DNA from 3 places in the Streptomyces sp. NBC_01689 genome. Region 2 is predicted to be linked to each of the others. Evidence: riboswitches for the same ligand, from Rfam matches in the RefSeq annotation. Region 2 holds a riboswitch; each other region holds the start of a gene.

Region 1 (10,244 bases), 6.5 Mb from region 2:
CCGGCCGTGCTCGGTCCGTGCCCGGGAACGCCGGCCCGCGGCGCCCTCCCCGAGACCGGGCACGCTCAGCACCTTCGTCCGGAAGGGTTCGGCGGCCCGCACCGGGGACTGCTCACCGGCGCCCTGCCCGGCCGGCGCCCGCCCGTCCCGCGAGGGCTCCCCCTGCGCCGGGACGTCACCGGAGGGCGCGTCGCCCTCCGGCCCGTCCTGCGGTGGCTGACCGCCCCCGCCGGGACCGTCCGGGTCCGGGTCGGGGTCATGGCCGGGGTCGGGTTCCGGATCGTCGTCCGGACCGCCGAACTCCTCCAGAGTCTCGTCGAGTTTGTCCTCGTCGAGGCCGGGGGCGTCGAAGGGGTTGCGGCGTCGCCGGTGCGGCAGCGCGAGCAGCGCCGCCTGCCGCACGTCCTCGGGCAGCACCTCGGTGCGCCCCGCCCAGGCGGCCAGCGCGGTCGCGGTCCGGGCCATCACGATGTCGGCCCGCATGCCGTCCACCTCGAACGCGGCACAGGTCGCCGCGATCTGCCGCAGCGCCGGGTCCCCGAGCCGCACCGACGGCAACAGCGCGCGCGCCGCCGCGATCCGGGCCCGCACCGCGGACTCCTCGTCGGCCCAGCGCGCCGCGAAGCCGTCCGGGTCGTCGTCGTAGGCGAGGCGCCGCCGGACCACCTCGACCCGCTGGTCGGGCTCCCGGGAGGCCGCGACCTCGACGGTCAGCCCGAACCGGTCCAGCAACTGCGGCCGCAGCTCGCCCTCTTCGGGGTTCATGGTCCCGACCAGCAGGAAGCGGGCCGCGTGCCGTACGGAGACGCCCTCCCGCTCGACGTACGAGGCACCCATCGCCGCCGCGTCCAGCAGCAGGTCGACCAGATGGTCGTGGAGGAGGTTGACCTCGTCGACGTACAGGATCCCGCGGTGCGCGTCGGCCAGCAGGCCGGGTTCGAAGGCCTTCACACCCTCCGCGAGGGCGCGCTCGATGTCGAGCGCGCCGACCAGCCGGTCCTCGGAGGCACCGACGGGCAGCTCGACCGTACGGGCCGGACGCGACAGGTACGGGCCGCCGTCGTGCGGCCCGTCCGGGCACGCGGGGTCCGGGGCGTCCGGGTCGCACGAGAAGCGGCACCCGGCGACGACGTCCACCTCCGGCATGAGCACGGACAGCGCCCGCACGGCCGTGGACTTGGCGGTGCCCTTCTCGCCGCGGACCAGCACACCGCCCACCGCCGGTGACACGGCGTTCAGCAGCAGCGCGAGCCGCAGGTCGTCCTGGCCGACCACGGCCGTGAACGGGAACGGGGTACTCACTGGTCGTCGCCCTCCAAGTCGCCTTCGAGCTCCAGATAGGTGGCGCGCAGCCGCTCCAGCGTCTCCGCGTCCGGCTCGGCCCACAGCCCCCGGTCGGCGGCCTCCAGGAGCCGTTCGGTGATCCCGCGCAGCGCCCACGGGTTGGACTTCCTCATGAAGTCCTGGTTCTCCGCGTCGAAGACGTACTCCGCGCTGAGCTTCTCGTACATCCAGTCGTCCACGACCCCGGCCGTGGCGTCGTAGCCGAAGAGGTAGTCGACGGTCGCCGCCATCTCGAAGGCGCCCTTGTAGCCGTGCCGCCGCATCGCCGCCATCCAGCGCGGGTTGACCACCCGGGCGCGGAAGACCCGGTGCGTCTCCTCGCCGAGCGTGCGGGTCCGCACCTGGTCCGGCACGGCCGAGTCGCCGACGTACGCCTCCGGGCTCGCGCCCGTCAGATGGCGCACCATGGCCACCATGCCGCCGTGGTACTGGAAGTAGTCGTCGGCGTCGACGAGGTCGTGCTCGCGGGTGTCGACGTTCTTCGCCGCCACCGCGATGCGCCGGAACGCGGTCTCCATGTCACCGCGCGCCGCCCGGCCGTCCAGGCCGCGCCCGTAGGCGTATCCGCCCCACACCGCGTACACCTCGGCGAGGTCCGCGTCGGAGCGCCAGTTGCGGGCGTCGATCAGCGGCAGCAGACCGGCTCCGTAGGCTCCCGGCTTGGAGCCGAAGATGCGCGAGGTGGCGCGCCGCCGGTCGCCGTGCTCGGCGGTGTCCTCGTCGGCGTGCGCGCGGACGTGGTTGCGGTCCGCGGGCTCGTCCAGCTCGGCCACCGCGCGCACCGCGTCGTCGATGAGGCCGACCACGTGCGGGAACGCGTCCCGGAAGAAGCCGGAGATGCGCACCGTGACGTCGATGCGCGGCCGGCCCAGCTCGTCCAGGGGGACGACCTCGAAGCCGGTCACCCGGCGGGAGGCGTCGTCCCAGACCGGCCGGCAGCCCAGCAGCGCCAGGATCTCCGCGATGTCGTCGCCCTGGGTGCGCATCGCGGAGGTCCCCCAGACCGTCAGGCCCACGGACTGCGGGTACGCGCCGGTGTCCTGCAGGTACCGCTGCACCAGCGAGTCGGCGAGCGACTGGCCGACCTCCCAACTCAGCCTGGAGGGAATCGCCTTGGGATCGACCGAGTAGAAGTTCCGGCCGGTCGGCAGGACGTTCACCAGTCCGCGGGTCGGGGATCCCGACGGACCGGCGGGGACGTAACCGCCGTCCAGGGCCCGCAGGATGTGGGTGATCTCGTCCGTCGTCCGGGCCAGCCGGGGCACGACCTCCCGGCAGGCGAACTCCAGCACCGCGACGGCGTCCGGGAGTTCGGTGCCCAGCACCTCACGCACCAGGGCGGGCACGGCCGCGCCGTCCCAGCCGCGTTCCTCCATGCCCTCGGCCGCGCGGCGGCACAACTGCTCCAGCAGGTCGATCGCGTCGGCACCCGTCCGCGCCGGGCCCCCGACCAGGTCCGTCAGTTCCACCGGCACCTTGACCGCCGCGCCGGGCTCGCTCAGCAGCTCCTTCTCGGACAGCCCGAAGTGCCCGGCGAGGGCGGCCCGCAGACCCGGCAGCGCGTTCGCGGCACCACCCCACACCTGGGAGGCGCGCAGCACGGCCAGGACCAGGTTGACGCGCGGCTCGGCCTCCGGACCGCCGCCCAGGACGTGCAGGCCGTCCCTGATCTGCACGTCCTTGATCTCGCAGAGATAGCCGTCGATGTGCATCACGAACGAGTCGAAGTCGCCGTCGTCCGGCTGCTCGGCGACGTGCAGGTCGTGATGGAGCTCGGCCGCCTTGACGAGGGTCCAGATCTGTGCGCGGACCGCCGGGGCCTTCGTCGGGTCCAGATCGCTGACGAGGGCGTACTCGTCGAGGAGCTGCTCCAGCTTGGCGAGGTCCCCGTAGGTGTCGGCGCGTGCCATCGGCGGCACCAGGTGGTCGACGACCGTGGCGTGCCCCCGCCGCTTGGCCTGGGTGCCCTCGCCCGGGTCGTTGACGATGAAGGGGTAGACGAGCGGGAGTTCACCGAGGACGGCGTCGGGCGCGCAGCCGCGGCTGAGCCCGAGTCCCTTGCCGGGCAGCCACTCCATCGTGCCGTGCTTGCCCATGTGCACGACGGCGTCGGCGCCGAAGCTGTTCTCCAGCCAGCGGTAGGCCGCCAGGTAGTGGTGCGACGGCGGCATGTCCGGGTCGTGGTAGATCGCGATCGGGTTCTCGCCGAATCCCCGCGGCGGCTGGATCATCACGACGACGTTCCCGAACCGCAGGGACGCGAGGACGATGTCGTCGCCGTCCACGTACAGGTTGCCCGGCGGTTCGCCCCACGCCTCCAGCATGCCGTCCCGCAGCCCCGGGTCGAGCCGGTCGAACCAGGCCCGGTAGTCGGCCAGCGGCACCCGGGCGGGCGCGGACGCCAGCTGTTCCTCGGTGAGCCACTCGACGTCATGACCCCCGGCGGCGATGAGGCGGTGGATCAACTCGTCGCCGTTGTCGGGGTATTCGGTGAGGGAGTAGCCGGCGTCCCGCAGCGCGTCCAGGACCCGTACGGCGGAGGCGGGTGTGTCGAGGCCCACCGCGTTGCCGACCCGCGAGTGCTTGGTCGGGTAGGCGGTGAAGACCAGCGCCAGCTTCTTCTCCGCGTTCGGCTTGTGTCCCAGCCGGGCGTGCCGCACGGCGATCCCGGCGACCCGCGCGGCCCGTTCGGGATCGGCCATGTACACGGGGACCTCGTCGGGACCCTGCTCCTTGAAGGAGAACGGCACCGTGACGAGCCGTCCGTCGAACTCCGGGATGGCGACCTGCATCGCCGCGTCCATGGGGGACAGGGCGGCGTCCGACTCCTCCCAGGCCCGCTGCGACGAGGTCAGGCAGAGCCCCTGCAGCACCGGGACGTCGAGATCGGCGAGGGCGCCGATGTCCCAGGCCTCGTCGTCGCCGCCCGCGGACGCTTCCGAGGCGTGCGTGCCGCCGGCCGCGAGCACGGTGGCCACCAGCGCGTCGGTCCGGCCGAGGAGCTCGTACAGACCGCTGTCGGCGCCGCGCAGTGAACCGCAGTACACGGCGAGGGCATTGGCGCCGCGCGCTTCGATCGCGTCGCACAGCGTGTCCACGAAGGCGGTGTTCCCGGCCAGTTGGTGGGCCCGGTAGAAGAGCACCCCGACGGTCGGGCGGCCCTCGACGAACTCGCGCTCGCCGTGGACGCCGTACTCGGGCATCGCGCGCGGCTCCTCGAAACCCTCACCGGTGAGCAGCACGGTGTCGGAGAGGAACCGGGCCAGTTCGGTGAGGTTCTCCGGCCCGCCCTCGACCAGATAGCGCAGCGCCTCGGCGACCACACCGGCCGGCACCGAGGACTCGGCCATCAGCTCGGCGTCCGGGACGGACTCGCCGCCGAGGAGCACGGTCGGGACGCCGGACGCCCGGAGGAACGCGAGACCCTCCTCCCAGGCCCGCTTCCCGCCCAGCAGCCGCACGACGGCGACGTCCGCGCCCTCGACGAGCCGGGGGAGTTCCTCGCCCACCTCCACCCGGGTCGGGTTCCCGATCCGGTACGGGGCGCCGGAGGCACGCGCCGCCAGCAGATCGGTGTCGGCGGTCGACAACAACAACACTGTGCTCATGCGGGCGCTCCCGGTGGAATGAAGGGCAGTCCTTGCGGCGCGCCCGACTCGATGAGCCGCCACAGCGCGTCCGTGTCCGCGTGTTCCTCGATCAGATCGCCGAGCCGGTCGAGCTGCTCCTCGCGCAGCGCCCCGAACGACGTGTCGGCGGCCGGTACGAAGCGGCGGCCCGCGGCGGCCGCCACCTCGCGCAGAAAGGCCCGCCGGAAGCCGTCCGACTCCAGCGAACCGTGCCAGTGGGTGCCCAGGACGGCACCCACGCGGCAGCCGTCCAGGAAGGGTTCGCCACCGGTCACCTCGGCGACGCCGTGATGGATCTCGTACCCCTCGACGGGTTCGCCGAGCGCCTCGCCGGACGGGCGGGCGAGGGTCTTCTCGCGTGCGAAACGCACCCGCACCGGGAGCAGTCCGAGACCCTCGACGGCGCCTTCCCGGGACTCCACCTCGTCCTCGATGAGTTCGCCGAGGATCTGGAAGCCGCCGCAGATCCCGAGCACGGGACGGCCGTCCCGCGCCCGGCGCCGGACGGCCTCCGCGAGCCCGCGTTCCCGCAGCCAGCGCAGCGCCGCCACCGTGCCCCGGGTGCCGGGAAGGACGACGAGGTCGGCGTCGGCCAGTTCCGCGGGCCGGTCCACGAACCGTACGACCACGCCGGGTTCGGCGGCCAGGGCGTCCAGGTCCGTGAAGTTGGACATGAGGGGGACCGCGCAGACCGCGACGCGCAGGACGTCCTCGCCGACCGGTCCGGCGACCGCCGACTCCCGTACGGCACCCCGCAGGGAGACCGCCATCCCGTCCTCCTCGTCGATCCCCAGACCGTGCCGGAAGGGCAGGACCCCGTACGTACGGCGTCCGGTGAGGTCCTCGAGCATGTCGAGCCCGGGTTCCAGCAGGGACACGTCGCCGCGGAACTTGTTGACCAGGAACCCGGCGACGAGCCGCTGGTCCTCGGGGGACAACAGCGCGACTGTCCCGAAGAACGAGGCGAACACACCGCCGCGGTCGATGTCACCGACGACGAGCACCGGCAGCCCCGCGTTGCGGGCGATCCCCATGTTCACGATGTCGGTCCGCCGCAGATTGATCTCGGCAGGACTGCCGGCCCCCTCACAGATCACCGCGTCATACGTGCCCCGCAACTCGGCGAGGCAGTCCAGCACGGTGCCCAGGAGCTGTTGTTGGCGGCCGCCGTGGTAGCCGCGGGCGGTCATCTCGCCCACCGGTCTGCCCATCAGCACGACCTGACTGCTGCGGTCGCTGCCCGGCTTGAGCAGCACGGGATTCATGAGCGCGGTCGGTTCCACCCGGGCGGCCTGCGCCTGCATGGCCTGCGCGCGCCCGATCTCCGCACCCCCGCGGGTCACGAAGGAGTTCAGGGACATGTTCTGCGCCTTGAAGGGCGCGACCTTGACGCCCTGCCGCACCAGCCACCGGCAGATCCCCGCCGTCACGACGCTCTTGCCGGCGTCCGAGGTGGTGCCGGCGACGAGAAGACCGCCGCTCATGTCGTACGCCCCTTCGGGAGAGGTCCGCCGGCGCGCACGCGCCCGGCCAGCAGTCGCCCCGCGGCACTCACGCCGAGGGCGAGCCAGCCGACGCGCCGCGAGAGCCGTACGGCACGTTCGATGTCGGCGACGTGCACGGGACGCCCGCCGCCGTTGAGGACGGGCCGGTGCTCGACCCGGCCCGCGTACGAGAGGGTCCCGCCGAGCCGCACCCCGAGGGAGCCCGCGAACGAGGCTTCCACCGGACCGGCGTTGGGGCTCGGGTGCCGGCGGGCGTCGGCGCGCCAGGCGCGTGCCGCCCCGCGCGGGTCGCCGCCGGCGACCGTGGCGAGCGCCGCGGTCAGCCGCGCGCCCGGCCAGCCGGCGACGTCGTCGAGGCGCGCGGAGGCCCAGCCGTAGCGCAGGTATCTGGCGGATCTGTGCCCCACCATGGCGTCCAGCGTGTTGACGGCACGGAACGCGACCAGTCCGGGCACCCCGCCGACGGCGCCCCACACCAGGGCGCCCACCACGGCGTCGGAGGTGTTCTCGGCGACGGACTCGACGACCGCCCGCGCGATGCCGTCGCGGTCCAGTGCCTGCGGGTCGCGTCCGCACAGGTGCGGCAGCCGGGCGCGGGCGGCCTCGACGTCGCCGGCGCCGAGCGCGGCACCGATCGCCCGTGCCTCGCGCCCGAGGGAGGTGCCCCCGACGACGGCCCAAGTGGCGGCGGCCGTCAGGGCGATGGAAGCGGCGGGGGAACGGCGTACGCCACGGCTCGCGAGCGCGGCGAGGACTCCGGCGCCTCCGGCGCAGACGGTGGTGTGCAGCGCTCCCCACCCGCGGTGGTCGCGCCACAGCAACCGCTCCACGGCTCCCGCGGTCCGTCCGAACACGGCGACCGGATGGCCCCGGCGGGGATCGCCGAGCAGCAGGTCGCCGAGGAGGCCCGCGCCGGCGCCGTACGCGAAGACGCGATCGGCACGCACGGGGTCAGCCGGCCGTGCGGTGGAGCGTGACCCTCGTACTCAGCAATACCGGCAACGGGCAGCCGCGCATGGCGATATGTCCTCACTCAGGGTGTCCACGCCCTGGTTCGACGAGACCGGCGCTGAGAGTTCCTGGCTCCCGGGGAGTTCTCTCCCCGGTCACAGTGGCGGGACCGCGCCGGATTCTCACCGGCTTCCTCTTCTGTCGCCGTACTTGGCCCCGGCAGTCCACCACGGGTCGCGGGACCCGTCAACTTGCCGTTGACCTGCGAGGGGAGAGTGTGCGAAGGCCCACACGGCGCGGGGCGGGGGAGGACGTGCGCACGGGGTGCGGGAGGGCGTACACGTGGGGTGCGGGACGTCGCTCCGTCCCGCACCCCAGGTGAAGTGCCGCCCGTTTCGGGCTGTTTACCGGCGCGCCGTCACCGGCGCCCGGTCACTTGCCGACGATGAGATAGATCCCGTAGGCCACCGCCGCGGCGCACGCGGCGAAGCACACGTACGCGCCGGTGACCGCGAGAGCGGCCGAACCGCCCCGGGCGGGCGCGGACTCACGCTTGGTGAGGCCGACGATGCCGAGGGTGAAGAGGCCGACGAGGGCCACGGTGACCACGAGGCTGACTCCGAAGACGGAGGCGAGGGCTGCCCAGTCGATGTTCATGGGGTTCTGTCCTTACACCGTGGCCGGGCGGGTGGGCTCCGCGTCCGGGGCCGGGATGGTGGTCTTCAGATCACCGGACAGGTCTCCGGTGACGGGGCCCGCGGGCGGCGGGGTGACCGCGGCCATCGCGGTGGTGACGACGCCGGCCGGCTCGGTGGCCTCGTTGACGTTGTCGACGGTGACCGGCTGGCGGCGGGACAGCGTCCAGATGACGCCGGCGCCGGCGACCAGGAGCGCGCCGGTGAGGACGATGCCCCAGGTGCCCTGCTTGGTCAGGAACTCGGCCGCGGCACCGGCCAGTCCGGCGGCCGGCAGGGTCAGGCCCCAGGCGACGAACATCCGGGTCGCGGTCGACCAGCGGACGACCCCGCCCTTGCGGCCGAGACCCGAGCCCATCACGGCACCCGAGCAGACCTGGGTGGTGGAGAGGGAGAAGCCGATGTGGGAGGAGGCCAGGATGGCCGTCGCGGCGCTGGTCTGGGCGGCGAAGCCCTGCTGCGGCGCGAGGTCGGTCAGCCCCTTGCCCATCGTGCGGATGATGCGCCAGCCGCCCAGGTAGGTGCCGAGCGCGATGGCGGTACCGGCCGAGACGATGACCCAGGTGGGAGGGTTCGAGCCGGGGGCGATCACGCCGCCGGTGACCAGGGCGAGGGTGATGATGCCCATCGTCTTCTGCGCGTCGTTCGTGCCGTGCGCCAGCGAGACCAGACCGGCGGAGGCGATCTGGCCGGCGCGGTACCCCTTGGCGGTGGCCCGCTGGTCGGCGCGGCCGCCGATCCGGTAGGTCAGCCGGGTGGCCAGCATCGCGGCGAGTCCGGCCACGACGGGCGCGGCGACCGCGGGGATCAGGACCTTGGTGACGACGGTCGAGCCGTTCACCGACGACCAGCCGGCGGACATGACCGCGGCGCCTATCAGGCCGCCGAACAGGGCGTGGGAGGAGCTGGAGGGCAGACCCAGGAGCCAGGTCAGCAGATTCCAGAGGATGGCGCCGACGAGCGCCGCGAAGATCACTTCGGTGCGGATGCCCTCTTCGTTGATGAGTCCACCGGAGATCGTCTTGGCGACCTCCACGGAGAGGAACGCACCGACGAGGTTCAGCACGGCGGACATGGCCACCGCCGTCTTGGGCTTCAGAGCGCCGGTCGAGATGGTCGTCGCCATCGCGTTGGCAGTGTCGTGGAAACCGTTCGTGAAATCGAACACGAGAGCGGTGACGATCACGATTCCGAGGAGGAGCGTGATGTGTTCCATTTACCCAGGCTTCTGTTTGACGTCAGTGGCACGTGGACCGTAGGCAACCTGAGTGAACGGAAGATGAACTGAGGCGGGCTTAGGGGTGTATCCAACCGCGGATCCGCCCTCCGTTTGCCTCCGGGGGAGGTGAGGGTCGGGACCCTTGGTTCGAACGAAGGCGGAATAGCGGGCTCCGCTAGCCCTTCGCGAGCCTCTTCAGCCGGCTCGTGGACCCGTTGAAGAGATTCTGGTCACCCGGCAGGGCGCCGTGGTTGTCGTACTGCCAGAACGTCCACGCCGACCAGCCGCCCGGCAGCACGCCGATGTCCGACGAGTCGTAGCGGGCCAGCCAGAGCGCGTGGTCCGCGGCGAAGGCGCGGCTGTCCCCGGTGCACGTGGTCCACCAGTGCGCGGTCGTGTAGATCACCGGGCGTCGGCCCGTGTACCGCTCCACCTCGTCGCTGAAGTCCTGGATCCAGCGCACCAGCCGGGTCTTGCCCATGCCGTAACACTTGTGCCTGCTGTACGGGTTGTACTCGATGTCGAGCGCGGGTGGCAGTGTCCGGCCGTCGGGCTGCCAGTCGCCTCCGTTGCGCATGAAGTACGCGGCTTGGGTGGTTCCGGACGATTTGTTCGGAATTGCGAAATGGTAGGCGCCGCGGAGGAGTCCCGCGTCGAGCGCCCCGTTGTACTGCTGGTCGAAGTAGGGGTTGCGATAGGTGTGGGACTCGGTGGCCTTCACGTAGACGAACCGGGCGCCCCTCTCCCTGACGCTCTGCCAGTCGACGTTCTTCTGGTGCGAGGAGACGTCGTGGCCCCTCGGTGCGTCGGCCGCCTCGGCGGGCGCGCCGGTCAGCGCCGGTGCGGTGAAGGCGAGTGTCGTCAGGGCGGAGGCGGCGGCGAGGGCGAGGGTGAGGGTGTG
Region 2 (10,244 bases):
AAGCCTCCGTGTCTCGCAGATTGCCGCTCGGTGCGCCGACGGCGCCCGGCACCGCCGGAGGCCTCGGCCCCGACGATCCCCCTACCGGCGTGCACCTCGGCGCATGTCGGCCCGCGCCACGGCACACCCCAGCCAGACGTGCGCCAACTTCATTGATGCGCAGGCCTGTTGCCCTTCACCGTTCGAAATATCGCCACGCATTCGGAACGTTGGCGTGACACTAGGTAGCGAGGATGCGGAGTGTCAACGGGGCAAACAGGTAACGATCCCGGTAAGGCTGTGGAGATCACCTTTGACCTCGGGCGGAACCTTTGTGGTGACGCCGGCCGGGCCCCCTCCCGGCAGGAGTAGCGGAATTCGGCGGGCGTCCGGCCCGGCCCGGCCGCGTGGCACGACACCTCCGCGGCCGCCGCTCCACCGCCGACGGGGTGACGCCGCCTCCTCGGCGGGCGCGTTCGCGCGATCATCCGCTTCGTTGTCCGGAAGACACGCGGCGGACGCTATGATCCGTGATCACGCGAACACGATCCGCGTCGGACATCGGTACGGCGCGCCGCTCCGGCCTGCGCGCTGCGCGCCGCGTCGCCGCCTGATCCTGGGGAGGGAGCATCCGTGCGACAGGTGACGACCGGCGACATCACCGGCGGTGCGGGCACCCGCCCGACCGCTCGACGACGATTCCCGAGCCGCCCGCCCCTCGGCCCACCGGGCGACATCCCCGGCCCACAGGCCGAGTTCGGCTGTCGGCACATCGACTGTGTCCGTGGCGTGTGCTCACGGCACGCGACAGGCCACCGGGTACAGGCGGCCGAACGGACCCCCGTTCTCGTCGCTCCTCGAACGGCAGCCGGGAGGAGGCGCGGCACAAGGCGGCCAGTCGGCGGCGTCCCACACCGGACCGACGCCGGCTGCCCCCGTCGGCCGGTCTTTCGGCCACCGCACGGACTGCCTGCCGCCGTACCGAGCCCCACTGCCGACATCCACACGGATCGCCGCACAGCTGCGCCGAGGTGCCGTCGCGGAACCGCTGTCCCTCCACCGTGTCGCCGCTCGGGGCCCGGCGGTTCCCGCCCCCGTGTCGACCGGGGTGCCGCATCCGCGTAAGAGGCCCTAACAGAAGCTGTTGATCATGTGACTTTCGGTTGGGATGGTCGTTGGTCTGGTCGTGGGAAAGCGTCAGTCGCGACCGTGGATCGTGTCGGATGAACTGTGGTCGCTCATCGAACCGTTGTTGCCCGTGCCGGCACCGAAGCTGGCGGAGGGCAGACCGCGTGTGCCGGACCGGCAGGCCCTGTGCGGGATCCTGTTCGTCCTGCACACCGGGATCCAATGGGAGTACCTGCCGCAGGAGTTGGGCTTCGGCTCGGGCATGACCTGCTGGCGGCGTCTGGCCGCCTGGAACGAGGCCGGAGTCTGGGACGCGCTGCATCTTGTGCTGCTGAAGAAGCTGCGGTCGAAGGACAAGCTGGACTGGTCGCGGGCGGTGATCGACTCCTCCCATGTCAGGGCAGCCCGACGCGGCCCAAAAGCGGACCCAGCCCGGTCGACCGCGCACGACCAGGCAGCAAGCACCACGTCCTGACCGACGCCCAAGGCATCCCCCTCGCCGTGTCGCTGACCGGCGGAAACCGCAACGACGTCACGCAGTTGCTCCCGTTGGTGGACAAGGTTCCGGCCGTGGCCGGACGCGTCGGCCGGCCCAGACGCCGCCCCGACGCACTACTCGCCGACCGCGGCTACGACCACGACAAGTACCGCCGCCTGCTATGGGACCGCGGCATTCGCCCGGTCATCGCCGAACGAGGTGTGGAACACGGCTCCGGCCTGGGCGTTTTCCGCTGGGTCGTCGAGAGGACCATCGCCTGGCTGCACGGCTTCCGCCGCCTACGCGTCCGCTGGGAACGACGAGACGACATCCACGAAGCCTTCCTCGGCCTCGCCACCTGCCTCATCACCCACCGCCACGTCCAACGCCTTTGTTAGGACCTCTAAGTCGTCGTCTCCGACCGACGGCCGTGTCGCCGCCCGCAGACCCGACCTGACGAGGACGGCGGGCTCTGGTCGCCAAGACCCTCGTGGACAGTGGTGCGACCCAACTGCCCACGGGCTCAGGTTTGTTCGTCGACGTCCGTCGTCCCGAGCAGTCGCTCGTCACCACAGGAGCCGAACAGGAGCCCACAGGAACGGCCCGTCGAGCAGGCACACGCGTCCGAGGCGGTTCGGCGGGTGCGCCACGTCCCCGCTGCCCCCCGCACTCCACACCGCGTGACGACGCGCCGCTGCCGCCCGGCGTCGGCACGATCGAGCCGTGACGATGGTGCGACCGCCGCAAAGGGCGGGTTCGCGCTCCGCACCACGACCCGCTGGTGAGGTGTGAGAACCGCCGCGGACGCCGTCCGGGGGACCAACAGGCCCCGCCCCGGCACCTCATGGACCGGGGCCCACTGGGACCCGTGAGCCGGTCACGGGTCGTCCGCTGTCGCGAGTGCCCACCCATCCGCACCCTCTCGCCGGACTGCGCGGAGACGCTCGGCAACAACGCCGGAGGGCCCCCGGACGGTACCGGGGGCCCTCCGCGCGGGGTCGTCCGCCGATGCCTCGGCGGTCCTCCCGGTGCGTCGACTCGGGTCGAAGGTGTCAGTGCGGTACGGGAGTTGCCCCCGCCGGAACGGCCGCCGGCCGCGGGACCAGCAGACGCTGCGCCAACTCGCCGAAGACCAGGCCGAATCCGGTCCACAGCGTGATCTGGATGGCGAGAGCCGAGGTACGGAACCGCCACAGCAGGGTGGCCGGGAAGTCCTTCGGCACCTCGTTGATGACCGGAAGGACCGCGAAGGCGATCCCGATCACGAGCGCGAAGAAGACGACCGCGGCGACGGTCGCGTGCCAGTTGCCCCATCGGGGTGCGAGTCGCTTGCCGAGGATCACCGCGGCGATCGCGAGCAGGACACTGAGCACCATCATCAGGAAGTACAGCGTCGTGCGCTTGCCGATGGTGTCGGGGTCGCCGACGGACGGCGGATTGGCCGGGTACTTCAGGAACGGCACGACGTACACGGCGACGAGCGCGCAGCCGGACAGCAGCAGCGCCGTCGCGCGCGGGCTGAAACGGCCCACGCGGCCGAGCGCGAAGCAGTACGCGAGGGCGGCGATGCCACCGAAGGCGACCCCGTAGATCAGCACACCGGTGGCGAGACCACCGGTGGACTGCAGGCTACGGCTGACGATCTCGACCTCGTGGCCGTGTGCCGGGGCATGGGCCTCTTCGAATCCGATGGCGTCGTCGACGCTGGGCTCACCCAGGAAGTAGGCGACGACGAGGGCCAGCACACCGGCGGCGAGGCCGGCGAGCATGCCCCGCACCAGAAGGTTTCTGACGGTTGCGGAGTTCATGGGTGCGCGGTGTCCCTCGTCAGTGGCAGGGGAAGCCGAGAAGGTGGCGGGCGTCGTGCACCCACTCGTGAACGTCCTCGCCGGAGACGACGGCGGTGGCGCCCTGTTCGGCGCCGACGAAGTAGAGCAGGACCAGCATCAGGATGCCGAAGAAGACCGCCCAGGGCACGATCGTGCCGATCGGCAGTTTGGCGGGGATCGGGGTGGCTGTCGGCGGAGCGACGGTCTGCGCCATGGCAGGACCTCCTCGGGAGTTCGCGTCCCATCTCGGTGGTGCACAGGACGACAGCTGCGGGTCTGACTTGAGAGATCCCCATGGAACGGGGACCTCGTTCACAGTGGCGCGACCGTGCCGGATTTCCACCGGCTTCCGCCATGCCGTCGTCGATATCGCACTGACCGTACCGCGTGCCGGGTTCACGGCCAAGACCGTCCCCTATGCCGTGATCTTCGTCTCGCCGGGCGGCGCGGACCGCCGTGACCTGTGGGTCAGCGGTCGGCGGAGCGGGCCGCCCGCCCCTCCGTCGCGGAGCTGAATGCCTGTCTCCGTCCGGTGGCCGTGAACTCCACGCCGGGGGTGCGCCGTTCGGGACGAGCCCCGTCGGCGTGGGGCGGCATGGTCACCCCACGCCGGTCGGCGGGACGGTCGGCGCGGAGCATGCCCTGCCCCGGTCTGTCGCACCCGGCGGCTCGGTCACCGAGGTGCCTCACCCGGGAAGTCGGCGCGGGAGAGGCCGAGTTCACGCGCGCCGATCGGCGCGAGGAAGCCGGCTACGTCCGCGTCGGTGACCTCGGCGAGCGTCGCCGGTGACCAGCGGGGGTCGCGGTCCTTGTCGATGAGCTGGGCGCGGACCCCCTCGACGAAGTCGGGCCGGGTGAGTGCCGCGCAGGAGACGCGGTACTCCTGGTCGAGCACCTTCTCCAGGGAACTGGCGCCGCGGGCCGCGCGCATCGCGGCGAGAGTGACCTTGAGCGCGGTGGGTGACCTGGTGAGCAGGGTCTCGGCCGCCTCCTTGGCCGCGCCGTCCCCGTGGTCCTGCAGGCGGGCGACGATCTCCTCGACGGTGTCGGCGGAGTAGCAGGCGTCGATCCAGTGCCGTGCCTCCGCGAGCACTCCGGCCGGCGCGGCCCCGGCGTGACGGTCCAGCACCTCCCGTACCGGCGCGTGCGCGAGCTCCTGGAGCAGCCGCGGCAGGGAGTCGGACGGCACGAAGTGGTCGGCCAGTCCGCACAGCAGGGCGTCACCCGCGCCGACCGCGTTTCCGGTCAGTGCCAGATGGGTGCCGAGTTCGCCGGGCGCGCGGGCGAGGAGAAAGGTGCCGCCCACGTCCGGAACGAAGCCGATGCCCGTCTCGGGCATCGCGATCCGGGAACGCTCGGTGGTGATCCGTACGCCGCCGTGGGCGGAGACCCCGACACCGCCGCCCATGACGATGCCGTCCATCACGGCGACATACGGTTTCGGGTAGCGCGCGATACGGGCGTTGAGCCGGTACTCGTCCCGCCAGAAGGCCGTCGAGGCCGTGCCGTCCCCGTGCCGGGCGTCGTCGTGGATGGCCCGGATGTCGCCGCCCGCGCACAGACCCCGCTCCCCCGCACCGGTCACCACGACGGCCCGCACGGCCGGGTCGTGTTCCCAGGCGGTGAGCGCGGAGTCGATGTGGCGCACCATGGTGTGGGTGAGGGCGTTGATCGCCCGGGGCCGGTTGAGCGTGAGGTACGCCGCGCGTCCCTCGGTGCGCAGGAGGACGGAGTCGTCGGTGCCGGTGGCCGCCCGGGCGTCCTGGGTGCCGGTCATCCGAAGACCTCCGCCGGGCCGCGGGCCGCGATAACGCGCATGATCTCGATGGTTCCTTCCAGGATCCGGGGACGTCGACGTTCAGCCTACGAGCAGGCGCGGACCGCGTTCCGCCGCGTCGGGACCGAGGAGGCCGCGGTCACGTTCGGCCCCGGCCCCGGGCCGCATGGACAACAGCTCGGACCGAGGCGGCCACGGCACGGTCCCGGCGTCCGCCGCCACGGCGGGCAGGGTTTCCGTGTCCGCGGCCATGGCATGCGCACATGTCTCCGCCCTCCGCGCGGATACGTATGCCGGTGTCGGCATGTCCCGGACCCTGCTCCCGGCCGGACGACCGGGAGCAGGCCGCCCCGTCACGAGAACCTGTGGAGCGGCCCTGTCCACCCGGCCCTCTACATCTTCATGCCGGAGTGCCCCGGCTCCTTCGCGCTCATCCCCATGTCACCGTTCATCCCCATCAACATGTCGTGGATGCCGTGGACGGCCGGAGGCATGATCACGAAGGGACGCATCATGCCCTCGTCCTCGTGGTCGAGGATGTGGCAGTGGTACATCACCTTGCCGGTCTGCCTCGCCAGCCGTCCGGCGACCGTGACCAGGGTGTTGGCGTTGACCGTGATGGTGTCCTTCCAGCCGGACTCCTCGGGTGCGACCGGCACGGCCGCACCCAGGGTGATCGGCTTCGTCGTCCGCCCGGCGGCGAAGTCCATGCCGGAGCCGTCCACCGTTCTCCGGTCCACGACCTGGAAGTTCATCAGGTGGATGTGCATCGGATGATAGATGGGCACCCCGGCCGGCGCGACGCTGACGAAGTGCCACTTCTCCCAGGTACCGGACGCCGCGAAGAACGACGTGGTGTCCTCGAACATGGTCCCCGTCCGCCGCAGCGTCCTGGTCCCGCCGGGCATGTCGATCTTCACGATCCCGCTGCCGGATGCCGTGTCGGCCGCGACCTCCCGCATCTCCCACAGCTGCGGCATGGCACCGGTCCTGTCGAAGGAGAGCACGACGAAGCGCTCGGTGGCGCCGTGCGGCACATCGGCCGCGGTGATCTTCCGGAAGGTGGGTGACAACGTTGTCGGCACCGTGTACGCGGCGCGAAGCCGGTTCTCGACACGGAACTGCATGACCTCCGGGAACGGGATCATGAAGTCGGGAAGCGCCGCGCCCACGGCCTGGCCCTCGATCGTGTTGACGAGCTTGAGCCGCCTGCCGGCGAAAGCGGCAAAGTCGATGACGACGTCGGCGCGTTCCGCCGGGGAGAGCGACAGTGTCTCGGCGATCGTCTGCGGCCTGCCCAGCAGACCCAGGTCGGTGCCGACCAGCTTCATGACGCCCCGGACGAGCTTGCCGGTGTCCTCGTCGACGACGGCCAGGCGGTAGACACGAGCGCCGGAGACGTTCACCAGACGCAGCCGGTAGGCTCGTGCCTCCACGTCGAGATACGGCCAGACGACCCCGTTGACCATCGTGAAGGGGTTGAGCGTGGCGAGCGCCGGGGGGATCGCGCCGGGCATCGGCGCGTCGGGGCCGCCGATGATGCGCTTGACGAGGATCTGCCCGGTGAGCCGCCCCTTGGCGTCCGTCTCGAAGTTGACGTCCTGGAGGGTGAGGGGAATCTCGTGGTCGCCCCGCGGCAGGTCGAGACGGGCCTCCTCCTTGTCGCGCACCATGTAGTTGCCGATGAGTCCGGCGGCGACATTCAACGAGGTCACGGACATGGCGTGGTCGTGGTAGAAGAGGTGCGCCGCCTCCTGGTCGTTGGCGTACTCGGCCAACTGCCCGTCGCCCGCGGTCACTCCGTATTCGGCGGCGCCGTCACTGAGGGCGTTCTGGTGTCCGCCGTGCACGTGGACCGTCGTCCACGCCGTCAGGGCGTCGACCTCGGGCCGGGCGAACCCGCCCTCGGAGCCGGGACGGTTGTAGGGAAGCAGTCCTGGTCCGGGGCCTTCCGGGTGCACCCATACCGCCTTGACGGGTGTGGTGCCCGTCAGCTTGTTGTTCCAGGCGACGCGCGCCTTCTGTCCGCCGCGGGCCTCGAGGGTGGGGCCGGGGAAGTGGCCCGCGTAGGTCCACAGACGAGTGGACGGCATCTGGGAGTGCAGACGCACACGTGCGCTGACGAGATCGATCTCCGTGATGTCGTCGCCGCGGAGCCGCAGCGTCGGGGGAATGCGCAGTGGGTCCTTGAACGGTGTCAGATGGGTGGAGGTCGGTTCTCCGGCTCCCTCGAGGATGTCGGCCGCCACCGGCTTCTCGTTCGTCGAGTTGTTGCCCTTGAGGAGGCCGGCACCGCCGACGGCGACGGCCGCCGTGGTGAAGCCGGCCATGCCGAGGAGCGACCGCCTGGTCGTGTCTGCCATGGGAATGCGTGTCCTGTTTCGGTGTGAGGGCGCGACGAGGCGCCCGTCGGAGCCGTGAAGGCTCCCGGGTGGGGACATGCCCGGCCATGCGTGCGCGGCATGGCCCGGGCTGAGGGGGGCGAGGTGCCGCAAGGCCTTGGCGGCTCGTTTCGTACTGCTCCCCGCGGTGCGTCCCCGCTCGTACCGATGATCGATCGACAGGCAGGCGGACGGACGAACGGGACAGACGGTAGGTGGGTCTGCCCGTGCTCGTGGGACGGCGGGGTCGACGGACCGGTTCCGGCGCGGAATCCGGTCCACGAGGGTCGTGCGGACGGCCGAAAGGTCACGTGGGGCGGATACCGCCACGTCAGGAACCTGACGTTTTCCCGCACCGCGCCCAAGATCCTTGCTTCGGCAACTAAGTAGATCATTCGAAGGTTGACCGTGCAAGTTGTGTGAGCGGACGGCGGCGATTCTGCTCATACGTTTCGACACGTATCTACTGTCGGAGGCGCCGACGGCGACGGCCCACACCGCGACACACCCGCCGCCCCGAAGCCCCATCGAGGCCGCCGCGACACGGAGGAGCTGTACATCCGCCAGGGTGCCCCGACGTCGCGACGGCCTGTTTGCGTCACACGGCGATCCTCTGGTGTACTTACTTGCATCGACAAGTACATGTGTGACTTCGCTCCTCGATCCCTTCGGTACGGCCCGCCGGTTCCGGCGGATCCTCACCCGTCGTGTCACGTGCGACAGCCCGATCGGCCGCGCACGCGGCAGGGAATCCGGGGGTTCCCGTCAAGGTCCGGCGAACTCGACGCCAAGGCCGCCGACGACGGTCTTCAGGCGTCCGGGCGTCCTCGCGCACCCGGCGGGGATGCCGACCACCACCGATCCGCCCGGTGCCTCCGGGCGACGTCACCGCCGTTCACCGAGGCGGACCGGCACCCGGTCCGCGTCGCTTGCCTCGGGTCAGCGGGCGACGGGCCGGCCCGCTGGGGCGACGGGACGGCGGCGCCGGACGGGCCGGCCCGCTGGGGCGGGGGAACAGCGGGCCGGCCACGGCGGACCCGGCCCAGGACCGAGTCACGTAGGAAGGTTTTCCACCGTGCGCGTTCTCTTCTTCAGCAATCCGTTGGTCGCCCATCTCCTCCCCCAGTTCCCGCTGGCGCGAGCACTGCGCGGACAGGGGCACACCGTCGCATTCTCCACCGCCGAGGTCATGGCCCCGTGGCTCGCGCCGGAGGATTTCGAGCTGCTGCTGTCCGGACCCTCCGCGGAGGAGGTGACCGGCGAAGTCGCCCGCAGAACCGGCGCCGACATCCTGTTCAGCCCGACGTCCCAGCTGGTCGGCGCGTACTTCGCCGGAGCACGTGTCGACCTCTCCCTCGACGAGGCGCTGGCGGCCGCGCGGTACTGGGAGCCCGACCTGATCCTCCATGAGCACCTGGACTTCGTGGGGCCGCTCGTCGCGGCCGTGCTCAAGCTGCCGTCAGCCGCAGTAGCCACCGACCCCGCGCTGGAGCCGGACGTCACGGAAGCCCTCACGGCAGCGGCGCGCACGCGCTGCCTCGAACGCGGTCTCGAACTCCCGTCCCGTGTGCCGTCCGGCCGCTGGCTGCTGGACCTCTGCCCGCCGAGTCTGCAGCGCCGCGGTGCGCTATCGCCACGCGAGCGGATCGCGCTGCGGCCCGAACCTCACGAAGGCCCGGCGGGCCCGACGCGAGCACGCCGCGCACCGGTGGGTGACCGCCCGCGGGTGCTGGTCGGACTCCCTCACGCTGCCGGGGCAACGGCGGGCCTGGGCCCGGTCCTTCGTTCGCTGGGCACCCTCGACGTCGATCTGGTGGCCACGACGCCGGGCGATCCCGGCGAGGGCCCCGGCCTCGAACCGGGCCGCGTCGAACTGCTCCCCTTCACCCCTGCGGCGGAGCTGCTGGAGAACGTCTCGGCCGTGGTCCACCACGGAGGCTCGGGCAGCACGTTCGCCGCGGCGGCCAGAGGCATCCCGGCCGTCGTCGTACCCGGATCGGAGGCCCAGCAGCGGCAGGCGGAACCCCTCGCGGCGGCGGGAGCCGGACTCGTCCTGCCTCCCGGGCGGCAGGACCCCGCGTCGGTCACCACCGCGGTCGGGCGCCTGCTCGCCGACCCCGGCTTCACCGTCGCCGCGCACCGGGTACGGGACGAGATCGCCGCCATGCCGTCGGCCGTCCAGGTGGCCGAGTGGCTCGTCGCCTCGGTCTCCGCGCGGCGCGGGCGGTAGGGAACTCCGGCGTACGCGTGGGAGGAGACACCCCGCGTCCTTCCTTCCGACGGCTCCCGCGCACCGCGAACGGCGCTGTCCCGCGAACGAGCCTCTCTCCTGTGTGGACTCGTCCCCTGGGCGGGCCCGCTCCCGGGCGGTGTCCGGCGTGCGCGGGCATCCTGTTCCGGCCAGTACGGTACGTATCTGCGGCGTGGCCCCACGGCCCGCTGCCGGCGGACCAGGAAGCGGAGAAGAACACCGGATGAGCGCACGTTTCGAGGAGATCGACTGGCGGCCGACGCCCATGGGCGAGATCAGTCTGCGTCGCCGCCGGCATCCGGTGTCGGGAGAGGATGTGTACGAGGTCAAACTCGGCGACGAGTACCTGATGTCGAGCCTCTTCACCGAAGGGGAGGTCGAGCTCGCCCGGCTGGGTCTGGCGGAACTGCCCGACGGCCCG
Region 3 (10,244 bases), 7.7 Mb from region 2:
GCCAGCGCGGTGCCGTCCTTGTCACCCACGGCCGGCTTGCCCTTCACCGGCACCTCGTTGTCACCCGTCAGGACCGAGGTGAAGTACCTCGCCCCCGGAGTGTCCTTGGAGTAGCGGCCGATGACACCCGCGGCCTGTGCCGCACCCGAGTGCTGGGCCGAACCCGCGGCGGGGTGGCCGACGTTCGCGTCGGCGGCGCCGTCCTCGCCGTTGCAGGCGGTCAGCAGCAGGGTGCCGGTGACGGCGGTCATCGCGATGGTGGCGAAACGCTTCAACATGCTGGGTCGTTCTCCCCGTGATAGCCGATCCGCGGAGGATCCGCGGTCGTTCTCCCTTCATCACGGGGCACCCGCGCCGCTTCCTCAGCCGATGACAGTCCTGAGACAGGCCTGAGAAGAGACGGGATCACTGCGGACACGATCTTGACATCCGCCCGGGTTCCCGTGCCCGGACAGCCACGCCACGAGGACGGACGGCCCGCCTGCCCGCCCGGCCGGGAACGCGGGGGCGGGCGACGGACGTGGACCGTGCGCTCCGGTCGAGCGCGGGATCGGGGCCGGACGTCGGACTGGTTAGGCTTTCGCCATGGACGCGGCCCTGACAAGCGGTGAGCACACCGGCGACGGCGATGAGCACACCGGCGGTGAGCAAACCGGCGGTGCGCACACCGAGCCCGTCATCCGGGACGCCAGGGAACTGGCCGCCGATCCGGAACGCGCGGCCGGGTTCGCGGAGTCGGCCCACCGGATCCTGGCGGACCTGGTCGCCGGAGGTGCCGCGCTGGGCTGGGTCGAACCGCCGTCGCCGGACGAGGTGGCGGAGCTGCTGGGACACGTCATGACCGCGGCGCGGAACGGGGACGCCGCCCTGCGAGCCGCGTACCTCGGCCGCCGGCTCGTCGGGCTGGGGTACTGGCTCCGCTACGCCCGGCCGACCCACCGGCCGCACGCCGACCTGGAGAAGATCGCGGTGGACGCAGCCGCCCACGGCCGGGGCGTGGGCCGGGCACTGACCACCGCGCTCGTCGCCGACGCCCGGGCGGCGGGCATCGAGGTCCTCACCCTGGACGCCCGCGGCGACAACACCGGAGCCCTGCACCTCTACCGTTCGCTGGGCTTCACCGAATACGGCCGTCTGCCCCGCTTCGTCGCGGTCGGTGAACACCGCTACGACAAGGTCTTCTTCATGCTGGACCTCCGCCGGCACGGCTGACCACCGGCGGCGGGGGAGAGAGCGGGCCCGAACGGCCGGATCCAGGACCGGGCAGTTTTCGAGAAGCGCCGGTGGCCCGGCGGCCCCTACCGTCGAGGTCATGAAGTCCATCGATTCCGTGACCCTCGAGGTGGCCGACACCACGGCCGCCGCCCGCTTCTACTCCACCGCCTTCGGACTGGAGCCGTCGCAGGTGCGCCTGCGTGACTCGCAGTCACCCACGACGGGGTTCCGCGGGTTCACCCTGTCCCTGGTGGTGTCCCAGCCGGGCAACGTCGACGCCCTGGTCGACGCGGCCCTGGAAGCGGGCGCCACCGCCCTGAAGCCCACCGCGAAGTCGCTGTGGGGCTACGGCGGCGTCGTCCAGGCCCCGGACGGCACGATCTGGAAGATCGCGACGTCGGCGAAGAAGGACACGGGCCCGGTCACCCGCGCCTTCGACGAACTCGTCCTCCTGCTGGGCGTCGAGGACGTCAAGGCCGCCAAGCGGTTCTACGTGGAGCGGGGCCTCACCGTCGGGAAGAGCTTCGGCGGCAAGTACGTGGAGTTCGTCGCCGGGCCGGGTTCCGTCAAGCCGGCCCTGTACAAGCGCAGCGCTCTCGCCAAGGACGCGGGTGTCCCCGCCGACGGCACCGGATCGCACCGGATCGTCCTCGCGGGCGCCACCGGCCCGTTCACCGACCCGGACGGGTTCGTATGGGAAGCCGACGTCCCTCTGCCGGCCACCGCTTGAGCCGGCGGAGGGGCACGGGTCAGGAGGCGGGGTCCGCCAGGTGTGGCAGTCCGTCGCGGACGAGCTGGGTGCGCGAGGTGAGGTGCAGCTTCGCGAACACCTTGTGCAGGTGATAGTCGATCGTGCGCGGGCTCAGGAAGAGCTGGTCCGCGATCTGCGGATTGGTCAGGCCCTGTGAGATCAGTGTGGCGATCTGGAACTCCTGCGGAGTGAGCCGGTCGACGGCACCGGGTTCGGTCCGCGGCGTCGTTCCCCCCGCCGCGCGGAGTTCGGCCGCGGTTCGCCGGGTGGTGGAACAGGTGTTCGCGGAACCCTGGGCCGGATCGACGTCGCCGTGAACAACGCCGGGTACGGGCTCTTCCCCGCCCCGAGCCGATGGGTCCTGGGAAGCGACTCCTACAGGTTCCTGCACGACGCCCTGACCGAGCGCCTGGCCGAACGGGAGACGCAGAAGGAATCCTCGGCCGCGACCGACCTGCCCGCCGCCTGACCGGCACCACCGCGGAGGGGCGGGGAGCGCGCGGACCGGGGAGGTCACGACCCCGCGGCCGCCTCGTTTGATGTGCTGATCCCTCGGCCCGCCGTCCGCTGTCCGCCGCCCGTCGACGGCCGGCGGACGGAGGCCGCTCGCGAGCGGCCCGAGGGGTGCGCCGAGCCGGCCCGAGACCAGGGCTTCGACGGCTCCGGGCCAGGCGCGTTCCCCCACGCAAGACGGCTTCGCCCTGATGCGATGATGGGCGGCGACAAGGCGACGGCGGAACGAGGAAGCCGGTGTGAATCCGGCGCGGTCCCGCCACTGTGATCGGCGACCCGATCCCCGACAGGCCACCGCCCCCCCACGGGTGCGAAGGCCCGGGTGAGCGGCGAACCGAGAGCCAGAGACTCACGCGGTCGCCTCCTCGACGACGGACCGGGGCGGACTTCCCCGGGCAGGAGGACGATCCGGCATGCCCACCGGGCCAGTTGACGAGACGGTCGGCACCCCGGCCGGACCGGGATCCACGGAGGAGGGGTCCGCGGACGAAGGGCCCGCGGACCGGCGTCCCGCGGACGGGAGAACAGCCGACCGGGGAGCAGCGGACCGGGCGACGACGGAGGCGGCCGCGGTCGGCTCCGTGCCGTGCCGGATCGTCGTGTGCCGGGACTGCTGTTGCGGCAGTCCCAAGGTGACCGGCGTCGACCACGGCGCGCAGACGTCGCGCCTCGCGGAGGCCGCTCCCGTAAGGGTCTCGACCTGTCTGGACGTGTGCGATCAGGCCAATGTGATCGTCGTGCAGCCCTCCTCGGCCGGGCGCGCGGCCGGTGGGCGGCCGGTCTGGCTCGGACTGGTCAACGACCGTGACGCGACGGAGGACATCAACACCTGGGTGCGGGCCGGCGGACCCGGGATCGCGCCGTGCCCGGACATCCTCGATCTGTACACCTTCACCCCGCCCCGGCGACGCCCCGTGCCCCGGCCGCGGTTCGGCGGCGCCTGAGCGCTCCGCGGTGTTCCGGTCGCCGGTCGGCCCGGCGACCGGCGCACGGGCCCTCGCGATGGAGGTCGACTGCGCCGCACTTCCGCGCGACTGGCTCGACATCGAACTCCCGTATGACGGGCGGCTGTCGTTCTCCTCCGGCCCGTGGCAGGTGGCGCCCGACCAGGGTGGGCCGCTGCTGCCGCCGAGAGGTCGTGGAACGGCGTCGGCCACCGCCCGTTCACGCTGAACCTCGGGTGGGCATCCGCGAGGCCATCGCCGCCCGGCAGTGGGAGAACCTTCTCCGCGCGCGGCGGTGGCGAGCGCGGCGAGGCATCGTCGTCCCGCGCGTGTCCTCCTCCGTGAGTGTCCCCGATGGACCTCCGAGAGTGTCCCCGGTGGCTCGGGTACTGCAAGAAATCGATGAAACAACGCAGGATTCCTACGGGAAGTTGGAAAGACGCGTCCGGTGTCTTGTCCGGGCGCCCGCGGACGCCCTACTGTCACCGCACCGGCACGGTCCGCTCCTCCCCCTTCGGCCCGCAGAGCGGACCCAGCGTCCTCGCCCGCTCCGTCGGCCCGGCTCCGCCCGACCCCCGCTCGACCGTGCTCACCCCCCATCCGTCCTCGTTCGTCCGTTCCGAGAGAAACGAGAATCTGATGTCGCGGTACAGCACGCGCGCGGCGGCGGAGCGGGTCCGCAGCCGGCCACGGAGACCGGCCAGGATCGCCACGGTGGTGACGGCGGCGGCCGCCGGACTCGTGCTCACACTCACCGCACCGGTCCCGGCGGCGCTCGCGGCGCCCGGGTCCGGCGGGCACGGCGGTGGCGGGGGAACCCCGGTGGTCACCCGGGCCGCGCTCGACCCGGCGCTGGTGGCGGGGCGCGGCGCGGCCGTGGACTTCGCCGAACAGGAGGCGGAGAACGCGGCGACCGACGGCACCGTCATAGGGCCCGACCGCACCGCCTACACCCTGCCCTCGGAAGCCTCCGGCCGGACCGCCGTACGCCTGAAGCCGGGCCAGTACGTCGAGTTCACGCTGCCGCGCGCCGCCAACGCCCTGACCGTGCGCTACAGCATCCCCGACGCCCCCGAAGGCGGCGGCATCACCGCGCCCCTGGACGTCTCCGTCGACGGCAGGCACCGCTCCACGATGACGCTCACCTCGCGCTACTCGTGGCTCTACAACCAGTACCCGTTCACCAACGACCCCCGGGCCGACCTGCTGCACCCGGACTGGTGGATCACCGAGTGCGGCTGCGTGCCGGCCTCCACCACTCCGGCACCCACCGTCGACAAACCGTTCCGGCCCAGCCACTTCTACGACGAGCAGCGGCTGTTGCTCGGCAAGCGGTACGCGGCGGGGGACACCGTCCGCCTCACCGCGCCCAAGGGCGGCGCCGCCGCCTGGACCGTGATCGACCTGCTCGACACCCAACTCGTCGGCGCGCCGCACGTCGAGGCGCGCGCGGCGAACGTCCTCGCGTTCGGCGCCGACCCCACCGGCCGGCGCGACGCGGGCGACGCGTTCGACCGGGCGGTCGCCTACGCGAAGAAGCGGCACCTCAAGGTGTACCTGCCGCCGGGCACCTACCAGGTGAACCGTCACATCGTCGTGGACGACGTGACGATCGTCGGAGCGGGCAGCTGGTACACGGTGGTCAGGGGGCACCAGGTCACCCTCGATACCCCGGCCCCCGACGGCTCCGTCCACACCGGTGTCGGTTTCTACGGCAAGGACGCGGCGGACGGCGGCAGTCACGACGTCCACCTGTCCGGGTTCGCCGTCGAGGGCGACGTCCGCGAGCGCGTCGACACCGATCAGGTCAACGCCGTCGGCGGGGCGCTGAGCGACTCGACGATCGACGGACTCTACCTGCATCACACCAAGGTCGGTATGTGGTTCGACGGACCGATGACGCGCCTGCGCGTCACCCGCAACGTGATCGCCGACCAGATCGCCGACGGCCTCAACTTCCACACCGGCGTGACCGATTCCACCGTCTCGGACACCTTCGTCCGCAACACCGGTGACGACGGTCTGGCCATGTGGTCGGAGAAGACCGGCAATTCGCGCAACGTCTTCTCCCACAACACCGTGCAGACCCCCGTCATCGCCAACGGCATCGCGCTCTACGGGGGTTCGGACAACAAGGTCACCGAGAACCTGATCGCCGATCCCATCAGGGAGGGCAGCGCGATCCAGGTCGGCTCCCGCTTCGGCGCCGAGCCGTTCGCCGGGCACCTGTGGATCACGGACAACACCACGGTCCGCTCGGGGCCGTTCGAGCTGAACTGGAAGATCGGGCTCGGCGCGATCTGGTTCTACGCGCTGGAGCGTGACATCGACGCCGACATCCAGGTCACCGGTGACCACTTCCTCGACACCACCTACAACGCGGTCATGCTGGTCTCCGATTTCCCGGTGAAGGACAAGTACGCGATCCGGGGCGTCCACTTCAAGGACATCCGCATCGACGGCACCGGCACGTCGGTGCTCAGCGCCCGCTCCGCCGGCTCGGCTTCCTTCGAGAACGTGGACGCCCGCAACGTCGGCGCGGTCGGCATCAACAACTGCGGATCGTTCAACTTCCCCGCCACAGGCGCCGAGTTCGCGGTGCAGGACCTCGGCGGCAACGACGGGGGCGGCACGACGGGCGCCTGGATGGCGTCCTGGGAACTGCCGAACACCATCACCTGCGACGACCGGCCCCCGGTGGTACCGCCGCCGGCCCCGGCGGCCTGGTGACGGACGGGGCCCGGGCGGACCCCTTCCGCACCGGCCGGCGAAGCGGTCCGATCCTCACGGGAGCGCTCGCAGGAACCGTCGACCGGGGCTCGCGGGCGACGCTTCCGTGAATCGTCCGGCAGGTGTGCGGTCACTCGTTTGCCGCACACCTGAAGGACCCGGCCGACGTTAATCGAATATGACCCAAGCGCGTCCCTTTGCCCCGTCGCTCCCCGGAGCCACGGCGGAGCGTCCCTCCGCGGCCCGAATCGCCGCGTCCGGGCGACCCACCTGCACGTTCGCCGCCACGTCCCCGTCATCCGACGGGGACGTCCCGGCTGTCACCCGGCCCTGAGCGGGCGGGGGCGGAATACCTGTGAACGACGACTATCCGGACCTCTCCTTCGCTCGGTACGAGCAACCTCCCGACTACCCGGGCGGGCCCGGCACCGACCGGTACGGCGGTGCCGCCGACGCCCTCTACGAACCGGGCTGGGACCCGGTCGAGGAACTCACGTACCTCTTGCAGGACGCGGCGGCCGCGGAGCAGGACGCCACCGTGCCGCCACCTCGCGGTGAACCCTCCTACGACGACGACCCGTCCGGCGATCCGATGGACAACCTGGTCCGGATCACCGCCGAGTTACCGCCCATCCGGCGTTCCTCGAAGGGGCATCGGAAGGTGCGGGTCCGCAAGCCCCGGTCCGGCTGGCTGCAGACCGTGAGCTTCGTGATCGCAGCGATGACCGCCGTCATCGTGTCGATGGTGAGTGTCTTCGGCGGCATGGTGGCCTACGCGCCACTGCGGCACATCGCGTCCACCACCCAGACCGGCTCGGGACCGTGGTGGCCTCTACTCATCTACGGTCCCTGGATGGTGGCGTCGCTCTCGGTCCTGCGCGCCGCACTGCACCGACGCCGCGCCGTGCACTCGTGGTACGTCGTCCTGCTGTTCTCCTTCGTCGCCGTGATGTTCTGCGTGGCCGACGCGCACAAGTCCGTCACCGGGGTGGCCGCGGCCGTCGTACCGGCGCTCGCGTCGCTCACCTGCTTCCAGCAACTGGTCCGGCAGATCACCCTCACCAGGCCACCGCGCCAGCGCACGTCCCGGCACCGGCAGCGTCCCGAGCCCGCGTCGCCGAAGCGCGTGGAGACCAAGACCGGTTCCGGCAACCGGAAGACACCGCGCGCCTGAGGTGTCCGGCGGCTCTCCTTCCCGTCCGTCCCCACCGTCGGTCCCACGCACGCGCGTCGGACCGACGGCGGCACGAGAGGCCCGGGGAGCGCCGACGAAGAAGACGTACCGCCGTCCGCGGCGGCGTCACGACCGGCCGGGGCAAGCGGTACGTGGGCGGGTGGCCGACCCTCACACCCCGGGGCCCGGACTTCCACCGGGCGGGCGGACACCCAAGAGCGCGACGTAGCCCGCGAGTCGGGCCGCCGCGTCGAGCATGTCCACCCCGCGGGCGGTGAGCCGTCGCCGCCAGTCGTCGAGGGCGGCGGCCAGCGCCTCGGTGCCGCCGGCGGTACGGATTTGCCGGACGACCGTGCCGATGTGCTCCAGCGGATGGCCGCCGCGCCTGAGCAGATGGGCCAGCTCCGCGTCGCGGACGTCGGCGGCGGCGTACACGCGATGTCCGGTGACCGGTTCCCGGGCGGGTGCGAGGATGCCCGCCGCCTCCCAGTTGCGGAGGGTCGCCGCGGTGACCCCGAGGCGGCGCGCGAGATCGCCGACGTTCAGCGGCCCGCCGCCGGCGGAGGCTTCCGCGGAGGGATCCGGTCCGGCGGGACCTCCACGCCGGGCCAGATGCTCGACGGCCCGCCCGACCGCGTCCAGCGTCCCCCGGTCGCGCAGCAGTTGGGCGTGGCCGCGGTCGACGGCGGTCAGTGCGGCGTCGAGGTCGCCCGCGTGGAGCGACCGCATGATCTGTCCGCCCGTGCCGTGCCCGTGCGCCCGGACGAGCGCCAGATAGGCGCGCAGGGCCACCGCGTGTGTCTCGGTGTAGGTCCGGTAGCCGGACGGGGTGCGCTCGGCGAACGGGATGAACCCGTCCCGCTCGTAGTTGCGCACCGCCTGGGTCGAGATGCCGTGCTCACGAGCCAGGTCGAACGGGCGCAGGTGCTTCATGGTTTGAGACTTTAGCCGCCCGAGACCGCATTCTCGGCGGCCAAGTCTCAACCGTTCTTTCAGGTATACGTTGAAGTCCCATGAACCGGGAAGCCGAGGAATCCGTCACCACGCCCCACGACGAGGACGCGCCGCGTCCGGCACACGGGAGGGGCACCGCCGCGGTCGGCACACGGCCGGTCTCCCGTCCGGGCGCCCCCCACGCCGCCGACCGGCACGATCTGATCCGGGTGCACGGGGCACGCGAGAACAACCTCAGGAACGTCCACGTCGAGATCCCCAAGCGGCGGCTCACGGTGTTCACCGGGGTCTCCGGCTCGGGCAAGAGCTCCCTGGTGTTCGACACGATCGCCGCGGAGTCGCAGCGCCTGATCAACGAGACCTACAGCGCCTTCGTCCAGGGCTTCATGCCGACCCCGGCGCGGCCCGACGTCGACGTGCTCGACGGACTGACCACCGTGATCCGTGTCGACCAGCGGCCGATGGGCGCGCACGCCCGCTCCACGGTGGGAACCGCCACCGACGCCGGCGCGCTGCTGCGCGTCCTCTTCAGCCGCCTCGCGGAACCGCACATCGGCACGCAGCGGGCGTTCGCCTTCAACGTCCCCTCGGCCGACGGGTCGGGCGTCCTGGTGGTCAACGGCAGGACGACCGAGAAGGAGTTCAGCGTGGTCGGCGGCATGTGCCCGCGCTGCGAGGGCATGGGCCACGTCTCGGACATCGACCCCGCCCAACTTTTCGACGACACCAGGTCCCTGGCCGACGGGGCGATCACCGTCCCCGGCTGGAAGGCCGACGGCTGGGTGGTGCGGACCTTCACCGAGTCGGGCTTCCTCGACCCCTCCAGACCGGTCCGTGACTACACCGAGGAGGAGCGGTACGACCTCCTGCACCGGGACCCGGTCAAGGTCAGGGTGAACGGGATCAGCGCCACCTACGAAGGTCTCCTCGCGCGGGTGAGGAAGTCTTTCCTGAACAAGGACAAGGAGACCCTTCAGCCGCACGTCCGCGCCTTCGTGGAGCGGGCGGTGACGTTCTCCGTCTGCCCCGGGTGCCACGGCACCCGGCTCAGCGAGGCGGCACGGTCCGCGAAGATCGGAGGTGTCAGCATCGCCGACGCCTGCGCGACGCAGATCGGCGACCTCGCCCCCTGGGTGCGCGGACTGACCGACCCGTCCGTCAGGTCGCTCGTCCCGGTGCTCGCCGCGACTCTCGAATCGTTCGTCGAGATCGGCCTCGGCTACCTCACGCTCGACCGGGCGTCGAGCACCCTCTCGGGCGGTGAGGCCCAACGCACCAAGATGGTCCGCCATGTGGGCTCCGCGCTCACGGATGTCACGTACGTCTTCGACGAGCCCACGGCCGGTCTGCACCCGCACGACATCCGGCGCGTGAACGAACTGCTGCTCCGGCTGCGCGACAAGGGCAACACCGTGCTGGTGGTGGAGCACAAGCCCGAGACCATCCTGTTCGCCGACCACGTCGTCGACCTGGGACCGGGGGCCGGCAAGGAGGGCGGCGAGGTGGTCTTCGAGGGCACCGTCGAGGGACTGCGGGCCGGCGGCACCCTCACCGGACGGCACCTGGACGACCGGGCGTCGCTGAAACCGTCCGTGCGTGAGCGGACCGGGGTGCTGGAGGTGCGGGGCGCGAGCGCGCACAACCTGCGCGACGTCGACGTGGACATCCCGCTCGGTGTGCTCACCGTGGTCACCGGGGTCGCGGGGTCCGGCAAGACCTCGCTGGTCCACGGCTCGGTGGCCGGCCGGGACGGCGTGATCACGATGGAGCAGTCGCCGATCAGGGGAACCCGACGCAGCAACCCGGCCACCTGCACCGGCCTGCTCGACCCGGTCCGCAGGGCGTTCGCCCGGGCCAACGGGGTCAAGCCCGCGTTGTTCAGCCCCAACTCCGAGGGCGCCTGCCCCACGTGCAAGGGCGCCGGTGTCCTCCACACCGACCTGGCGGCCCTGGCCGGTGTCGC

The links. Region 2 has a riboswitch for cobalamin ahead of OG776_RS03115 (CbtB domain-containing protein). Riboswitches for the same ligand answer to the same signal wherever they lie in the genome.
Region 1: another riboswitch for cobalamin. It lies ahead of OG776_RS31210 (cobalamin biosynthesis protein); the one in region 2 lies ahead of OG776_RS03115 (CbtB domain-containing protein).
Region 3: another riboswitch for cobalamin. It lies ahead of OG776_RS36420 ((2Fe-2S) ferredoxin domain-containing protein); the one in region 2 lies ahead of OG776_RS03115 (CbtB domain-containing protein).

Annotation. Positions count from the first base shown of each region.
Region 1 is NZ_CP109592.1:7,298,509-7,308,752, forward strand. It holds gene OG776_RS31195 (putative cobaltochelatase) at 1-1,302, opposite strand, end outside; gene cobN (cobaltochelatase subunit CobN) at 1,299-4,952, opposite strand; gene OG776_RS31205 (cobyric acid synthase) at 4,949-6,457, opposite strand; gene OG776_RS31210 (cobalamin biosynthesis protein) at 6,454-7,425, opposite strand; cobalamin riboswitch at 7,533-7,673, opposite strand; gene OG776_RS31215 (hypothetical protein) at 7,862-8,086, opposite strand; gene OG776_RS31220 (inorganic phosphate transporter) at 8,099-9,340, opposite strand; gene OG776_RS31225 (lysozyme) at 9,519-10,244, opposite strand, start outside.
Region 2 is NZ_CP109592.1:780,126-790,369, forward strand. It holds one part of gene OG776_RS03105 (IS5 family transposase) at 1,148-1,526, shown strand; one part of gene OG776_RS03105 (IS5 family transposase) at 1,526-1,983, shown strand; gene OG776_RS03110 (CbtA family protein) at 2,638-3,393, opposite strand; gene OG776_RS03115 (CbtB domain-containing protein) at 3,413-3,628, opposite strand; cobalamin riboswitch at 3,664-3,809, opposite strand; gene OG776_RS03120 (enoyl-CoA hydratase/isomerase family protein) at 4,088-5,191, opposite strand; gene OG776_RS03125 (multicopper oxidase family protein) at 5,584-7,554, opposite strand; gene OG776_RS03130 (glycosyltransferase) at 8,648-9,802, shown strand; gene OG776_RS03135 (spermidine synthase) at 10,047-10,244, shown strand, end outside.
Region 3 is NZ_CP109592.1:8,480,227-8,490,470, forward strand. It holds gene OG776_RS36400 (CHRD domain-containing protein) at 1-278, opposite strand, end outside; gene OG776_RS36405 (GNAT family N-acetyltransferase) at 586-1,212, shown strand; gene OG776_RS36410 (VOC family protein) at 1,313-1,945, shown strand; gene OG776_RS36415 (helix-turn-helix transcriptional regulator) at 1,965-2,357, opposite strand; cobalamin riboswitch at 2,662-2,850, shown strand; gene OG776_RS36420 ((2Fe-2S) ferredoxin domain-containing protein) at 3,061-3,423, shown strand; gene OG776_RS36425 (glycosyl hydrolase family 28-related protein) at 4,063-6,153, shown strand; gene OG776_RS36430 (DUF2637 domain-containing protein) at 6,509-7,327, shown strand; gene OG776_RS36435 (TioE family transcriptional regulator) at 7,499-8,260, opposite strand; gene OG776_RS36440 (ATP-binding cassette domain-containing protein) at 8,341-10,244, shown strand, end outside.